Linked DNA regions of Paractinoplanes brasiliensis. The protein of the gene in region 1 binds, or shares a complex with, the protein of each later gene. Links are inferred from orthologs where the notes say so. Each region holds a gene or a part of one and is shown on either strand. Other genes may lie near its edges. The genes, in order: dnaB and dnaG.

What was found.
Region 2: the proteins of dnaB (region 1) and dnaG are in contact, whole or in part, in a crystal structure (PDB 2R6A), measured with the Geobacillus stearothermophilus proteins. The link is inferred for Paractinoplanes brasiliensis from one-to-one orthologs. Residues at the interface, in WP_033016901.1 of Geobacillus stearothermophilus: Ser13, Glu15, Ala16, Gln18, Glu91, Leu92, Asp94, Ala95, Val96, Pro97, Thr98, Ala99, Ala100, Asn101, Tyr104, Tyr105, Ile108; in WP_049624496.1 of Geobacillus stearothermophilus: Lys456, Leu457, Leu458, Pro459, Ala460, Asn463, Ala464, Leu467, Leu535, Leu536, Ile537, Ala538, Gln544, Glu545, Asp548, Tyr549, His552.

Annotation. Positions count from the first base shown.
Region 1 is NZ_SNWR01000001.1:3,571,654-3,574,904, forward strand. The notes cover bases 261-3,199. They hold dnaB (replicative DNA helicase), read left to right. Parts: upstream 261-990; coding sequence 991-2,409; downstream 2,410-3,199. Other genes in these bases: C8E87_RS15945 (hypothetical protein), read right to left, coding at 261-591; C8E87_RS15955 (TnsA-like heteromeric transposase endonuclease subunit), read left to right, coding at 2,742-3,199. Also shown: more of C8E87_RS15945, read right to left, coding at 1-260; more of C8E87_RS15955, read left to right, coding at 3,200-3,251. UniProt on the Escherichia coli protein: The main replicative DNA helicase, it participates in initiation and elongation during chromosome replication. Travels ahead of the DNA replisome, separating dsDNA into templates for DNA synthesis.
Region 2 is NZ_SNWR01000001.1:1,982,587-1,985,861, reverse strand. Bases 51-3,013 are described here. They hold dnaG (DNA primase), read left to right. Parts: upstream 51-583; coding sequence 584-2,443; downstream 2,444-3,013. Other genes in these bases: C8E87_RS08575 (ABC transporter ATP-binding protein), read left to right, coding at 3,004-3,013; C8E87_RS08580 (hypothetical protein), read left to right, coding at 2,440-2,964; C8E87_RS08590 (deoxyguanosinetriphosphate triphosphohydrolase), read left to right, coding at 51-572. Also shown: more of C8E87_RS08590, read left to right, coding at 1-50; more of C8E87_RS08575, read left to right, coding at 3,014-3,275. UniProt on the Escherichia coli protein: RNA polymerase that catalyzes the synthesis of short RNA molecules used as primers for DNA polymerase during DNA replication.

The DNA.
Region 1 (3,251 bases):
CGTGGTGGTCTCGCCCGAGCGCTGCCGGCTGGGAGTGCCCGGCTCGTTCGCCGAGTCGGTGAACTGCTGCCAGGCCGGACGCGAATCGTCGCGTGAGTCGTCCGACCAGGCCGTGCTCGAGAGCGCGGGCTGAGCCATCGGGGTCTCGTCGGCAGGCGGATAAGAGCTGTTGCCGCCGGTCTGCCACGCCTCGGTGGTGGAACGCCAGACGTGGGTGCCGGTGGTCGAACGCCACTCGGTCGTCTGCCGCCAGCGAGCACCGGTCGCGCGCCACTCGGCCGTCTCGGTACGCCAGCCCACGCCGTCGGCCGGGAAGGTCGGGCGGCCCGTCTCGGCCACGTCCGACCAGCGGTTCGCCGGCTCGACGGCCTGATGCGGGTCGGATTCCGACTGCTGCGCCCACGCGTCGGCCCGGCGCTGCCAGTCGAGCGCCTCGGCGCTCGGCTGCAGGCTGCCGGTGTCCGTGAGCGACGACCATTTCGGCTCAGGGTCGGCGAAATCGGGTGAATCCGGGCTACGGGAGGAACGCGACTCGGCCGCTCGCCGCTCGCGCGACATGCGGGCACCGTAGTCCCACTCCCGTTGGTCCACCTGAAAAGCGTGCCTTCCGCGCGTCGGAACCGCAACGCCTCGGCGCGACGGCTTGCTCACGCCGGGCAGCTTTTCGCACTTGTGCAGGTCTTTTTCCCCCTCCACAGGCGGGAACTGCGAAATGCCTGCTCGGCAAGGCAGAACCTTAGCCGCCCCGGCGAGTTGTACACAGGCTGTGCACAGGGCTACCCACAGGATCGGGCGGGATGTCCACAGGTTGTCCCGAGGCTCGTCCACCGGTGCGGTTGGGCAGGTCGGGGGCCGGTTCGTAGAGTGGGTCGGCCGCGAGCGCGGGGCTTGATCGGGAGATTTTCCTGATCATGATCGGAGTCAGCCGAAAGTGTCATACCCGGGTTGTTTGATCTGGGGTGCGCGAACGGCGAGCTGAGGAGGTCCGGGGTGTCGATCACCGACGAGACGCGGCCGCCGGCCACACCGTCCGGAGGATCCGGTGGCGGGCCGGGCGGTGGCGCGCCCTCGGGTGGCGCCTTTGACAAGTCGCCGCCCCAAGACGTCGCGGCTGAGCAGGGCGTTCTCGGCGGCATGCTGCTCTCCAAGGACGCGATCGCCGACGTCGTGGAAATCCTCAAGACGCAGGACTTCTACCGTCCGGTCCACGCCACGATCTTCGACGTCATCCTCGACCTGTACGGGCGCGGGGAGCCCGCCGACGCGCTGACGGTGGCCGCCGCCCTGGCCGACTCGGGTGATCTGCAACGCATCGGCGGCGTGCCGTACCTGCACACCCTGATCGAGAGCGTGCCCACCGCCGCCAACGCCGCCTACTACGCCCGCATCGTCGGCGAACGGGCCATCCTGCGCCGCGTCGTCGAGGCCGGCACCAAGATCGTCCAGCTGGGTTACGGCGCCAACGGCAACGGCGGCCGTGATGTGGACGACATCGTCGACCTGGCCCAGCAGGCGATCTATGACGTCACCGAGAAACGGGTCAGCGAGGATTACGCCGCCCTCGGCGACATGCTGCAGCCCACACTCGACGAGATCGAGGCGGTGGGCGCGGCCGGCGGCGTGATGAGCGGCGTGCCGACCGGCTTTTCCGACCTTGACCGCCTGCTCAACGGCCTGCACCCCGGTCAGCTGATCATCGTGGCCGGTCGCCCCGGTCTCGGCAAGTCGACCGCCAGCATGGACTTCGCCCGCAACGCGGCCATCCGGCACAACTGCGCCAGCGCGATCTTCTCCCTGGAAATGAGCAAGATCGAGATGGTGATGCGACTGCTCTCGGCCGAGGCCCGCGTCCCGCTGCACGTGCTGCGTTCGGGCCAGCTCACCGACGACGACTGGAGCAAACTGGCCCGCCGCATGGGCGAGATCAGCGAAGCCCCGATCTTCGTCGACGACACCCCGAACATGAACCTCATGGAGATCCGGGCCAAGGCGCGCCGGCTCAAACAGCGCAACAACCTCAAGCTCCTGGTGATCGACTACCTCCAGCTGATGTCCTCGCCGAAACGCACCGAGAGCCGGCAGCAAGAGGTCTCCGAGCTGTCCCGTGGTCTCAAGCTGCTGGCCAAAGAGATCGAGTGCCCGGTGATCGGCGTCTCCCAGCTGAACCGTGGCCCCGAGCAGCGCACCGACAAGCGGCCCCAGCTGTCCGACCTGCGTGAGTCCGGCTCCATCGAGCAGGACGCCGACGTGGTCATCCTGCTGCACCGCGACGACTACTACGACAAGGAAAGCCCGCGGGCCGGCGAGGCCGATTTCATCGTGGCCAAACACCGGAACGGCCCCACCGACACGGTGACCGTGGCCGCCCAGCTGCACTTGTCCCGCTTCGTAGACATGGCCATCGTTTAGCGAGGTTGTAGGTTCTCACGAACCGTGCGACATTCTCAGACCTGATGCGACATGGATGCGACATGTCGCATCTTGGTGAGATTAGCAGGAATCCTGCTTATCCTCTTCCGATAGAAAAGCATTCGGGAGCTATGTCTCGTATGGCCTATATGGAGTAGGTGACTGATATGTGCGATACATCCATCGCTCAATAGGCTATAAGCGGATTCAGGTCTTAGCTGCCCAGTCACTTCGCGTGCTCGACTTGAGCGGTGGGAACTTCCGCCGGCGACGGCCTTCAAGGCGCGAGTGGTCGCTGCGCACTCGTTAGCCTTCGACGTGAAGATGGGAAAGTGGAGTCCGATCTTCCTTGGACTTCCGCTCCCGTTGAAGTGATGGCGTGTGCGGTGCCGTGGCGGGTGTTCCGGTGGTATCGAGGCCAGCGGCACTACTCCGGCTATTACTGGTCGAGTACCCAGAAACAGCACGTCACGTACGAGTCGCGGCTAGAACTGTCGCACCTGATTTCGGCCGATTTCGACCCGTCGGTGCAGGGGATAGTATCCCAGCCCTTCCTACTGGCTTTGCAGACTGACCCTGTACGAAGGCATGTACCGGACTACCTGCTGGTTACCAGCGGAAACCCGATCGTTATCGACGTGAAGCCTGCGCGGTACCTGGATCACCCCAAGATCGCTCCGACGTTGTCCTGGACGCGCGAAATCGTGGAAAGCCGGGGCTGGGAGTACCGCGTCTGCACCGAGCCACCGCCAGCCCGCATGGAAAACGTGCGTTTCCTGGCCGGATACCGGAGATCCTGGCTAATTCCCCAAGAACCTCTGGCGCGGCTGCGAAATGCGGAT
Region 2 (3,275 bases), 1.6 Mb from region 1 along the record:
GCCCGCTCATGGAGGACGCCGACGAGCGTGCCGCCCTGTGCGCGGACGTCGCCGAGGTGTACTCCGACGAGCCGGTCGGCGAGCTCGCGGACGTCCTTGATCAATTGCTGACCGACCCGGTGGTGACCGAGGTCGCGGGCTACGACGGCAGCTACCGCGCCCAGGTCGGCCTCAAACGGATGACCAGCGTGCTGACCGGCCGTTTCGTGGCGTCGGCAGTGGGCGCCACCCAGGGTCGTTTCGGAACGGACCCCGTACGCCGGTACGCCGCGGATCTGATCGTGCCGCGAACTGTGCGTAACCAGTGCGCGCTGCTCAAGGGCATGGCTTTGCGGTACGTGATGCGGACGCGGGCGGCCGAGCAATGGTACGAGCGACAGCGGGTCATCCTGGTTGAGCTTGTGGAGGCCCTCACGCGTACGCCGGAAGCCCTTGACCCGGTCTTTGCGCCCCTGTTCCAGGCAGCGGAAAGTGACGCCGAGGCGCTGCGCACAGTGATCGACCAGGTGGCCTCGCTCACCGACACGGCGGCGGTGAGCTGGCACGGGACCCTGGTGGCAGCGCGCGCCTGAGACGAGGCAGGATGTATGCCGTGGCGGGCAGGGTCAAGGACGAAGACATCGCACTGGTCCGCGACCGCACGTCGATCGCCGACATCATCAGCGAGTCGGTGACGCTGCGGCCCGCGGGCGGCGGCAACCTCAAGGGCCTGTGCCCTTTCCACGACGAAAAGACCCCGTCCTTCACGGTCGCCCCGGCCCGCGGCGTCTACTACTGCCACGGCTGCGGCGCGGGCGGCGACGCGATCAAGTTCCTGATGGACGCGGAACACCTCTCGTTCATGGAATCGATCGAGCGGCTGGCCGGGCGGGCCGGCATCCAGCTGCGCTACGACGAGGCCGGGGCGCCGAGCGGGCCGCGACCGCAGGCCGGGCAGAGGCAGCGGCTGCTCGCCGCGCACGCCGCCGCCGCCGACTTCTATCGCGAGCAGCTGGGCACCCAGGGCGCCCGCAAGGCCCGGCAGTTCCTGGCCGAACGCGGGTTCGGGCGTGACGCCGCCGAGCGCTACGGCTGCGGGTTCGCCCCCGACTCGTGGGACGCGCTCGCCAAGCACCTGCGGCAGAAGGGCTTCACCGCGGACGAGCTGAACACAGCGGGGCTGACCAAGCCAGCCCGGTCGGGTTCGATGATCGACAGGTTCCGCCGGCGGCTGTTGTGGCCGATCCGCGACCTGTCGGGCGACGTGATCGGGTTCGGCGCGCGCAAGCTGTTCGACGACGACGACGGCCCGAAATACCTGAACACGCCCGAGACGCCGCTCTACAAGAAGTCGCACGTGCTCTACGGCATCGACCACGCCAAGCGAGAGATCGCCAAGCGCGGGCGGGCGGTCATCGTCGAGGGGTACACCGATGTGATGGCCTGTCACGAGGCGGGTGAGCCCACGGCGGTCGCGACCTGTGGCACGGCGTTCGGCCTCGACCACATCGGGGTGCTGCGCCGCCTGCTGATGGACAGCGACAGCTTCACCGGCGAGATCATCTACACGTTCGACGGCGACGCGGCGGGGCAAAAAGCGGCGTTGCGCGCCTTCGAGGAGGATCAGCGCTTCGTCGGGCGCACGTTCATCGCGGTCAGCCCCGACAACATGGACCCGTGCGAGCTGCGGCTGGCCAAGGGTGATCTGGCCGTGCGCGACATGATCGCCGGGCGGGAGCCGCTGGTCGACTTCGCGCTGCGCCAGACGTTGCGCAAGTTCGACCTCGACACCGTGGAGGGCCGGGTCGAGGCGATGCGCCGGGCCGCCCCGCTGGTCGCCAAGATCAAAGACCGGGAGAAAAGGCCCGAGTACGCCCGTAAGCTCGCCGGCGACCTGGGCATGGACCTCGAGCCGGTGCAGCGGGCGGTCGCGTCGGCCATGCGGGGCGAGTCCGACGGCCGGGACAGCCGGCCCGCGCAGCCCGCCGAGGCGCCGCAGCGGCTGGTCGAGCGGGAATCGCTCAAGCTCGCGCTGCAGGAGCCGGTGCTGGCCGGCCCGATGTTCGACGTCGTCGGCGCCGAGAACTACGCCGACCCGGTCTATCGGTCGGTGCGCGTGGCGATCGAGGCGGCCGGTGGCGCCTCCTCGGTGCCCGGCGGGGGCGTGGTGTGGATCGAGAAGGTGCGCGACAGCTGCACGGACCTGGCCGGGCAGGGCATGATCTCGCAGCTCGCGGTCGAGCCGCTGCGCGCCGACGGGGTCGTGGAGCCGCGCTACGTGCAGATCACGCTGGCCCGGCTGCAGATGGGCGCGGTGACGACCCGCATCCGCGACCTGAAGTCCAAGGTGCAGCGGCTCAACCCGGTGGCCAACAAGGACGCCTATCTCGCCCTGGCCGGCGAGCTCTTCTCGCTCGAACAGCAGGCTCGGGCCCTGCGCGACCAGGCGGCAGGTGGACTGTGAACTTCCTTCGGCGCAAGCCCTCGCTCCCGGCGGCCCTCAAGCCGCGGCTCGATCCGGAGGAAAGGGTGGTGGCCTGGGCGCCGGTCGCGGACGACGCGGCCGTGGTGGCGACCAATCACGGCCTGTGGCTGCCCCGTGAGGGCAAGCGGCTGGGCTGGCACGAGATCCACAAGGCGGCCTGGTCGGGGCGTGAGCTGCGGATCACGCCGGCCGAGACGGCCGAGGAACGCGAGGGCTACACCGTCCTGGTCGACGGGCCGATCGTCACGGTGCTGCTGCTCGAACCCGGTCAGGTGCCCGACCAGGTCCGCACCCGGGTGACGAGGTCGGTGGCCTACACGACTCACCACCCGTTGCCGTCCGGCGGGGTGCGGGTGGTCGGCCGCCGGGTGCCGGGGCGGAACGGGCTGAGCTGGGCCGTGCGCTACGACTCGGGCACGCCGGTGACCCTGCCCGCGGTGGTCGAGCTGACCGGCGAGCTGGTGGCGACGGCCCGGTCCACGATGGCCGCGCCCGACTGATCGCCGTTTCTGTCGTACCCCCTCACTAGGGTCGTTCGCGTGGACTCCCTGATACACGCGCGCGGCCTGGTCAAGCGATTCGGCGACTTCACCGCGGTCGACGGCATCGACGTCGATGTCCGGCGGGGCGAGGCGTTCGGCTTCCTCGGCCCCAACGGCGCGGGCAAGAGCTCGACCATGCGCATGATCGGGTGCGTGTCCCCGCCCAGCGGCGGCGTGCTGGAGATCCTGGGGATGGATCCGCTGCGCGACGGTCCCGCGATCCGCGCCAAGCTGGGGGTCTGCCCGCAGCTCGACAACCTCGACATCGA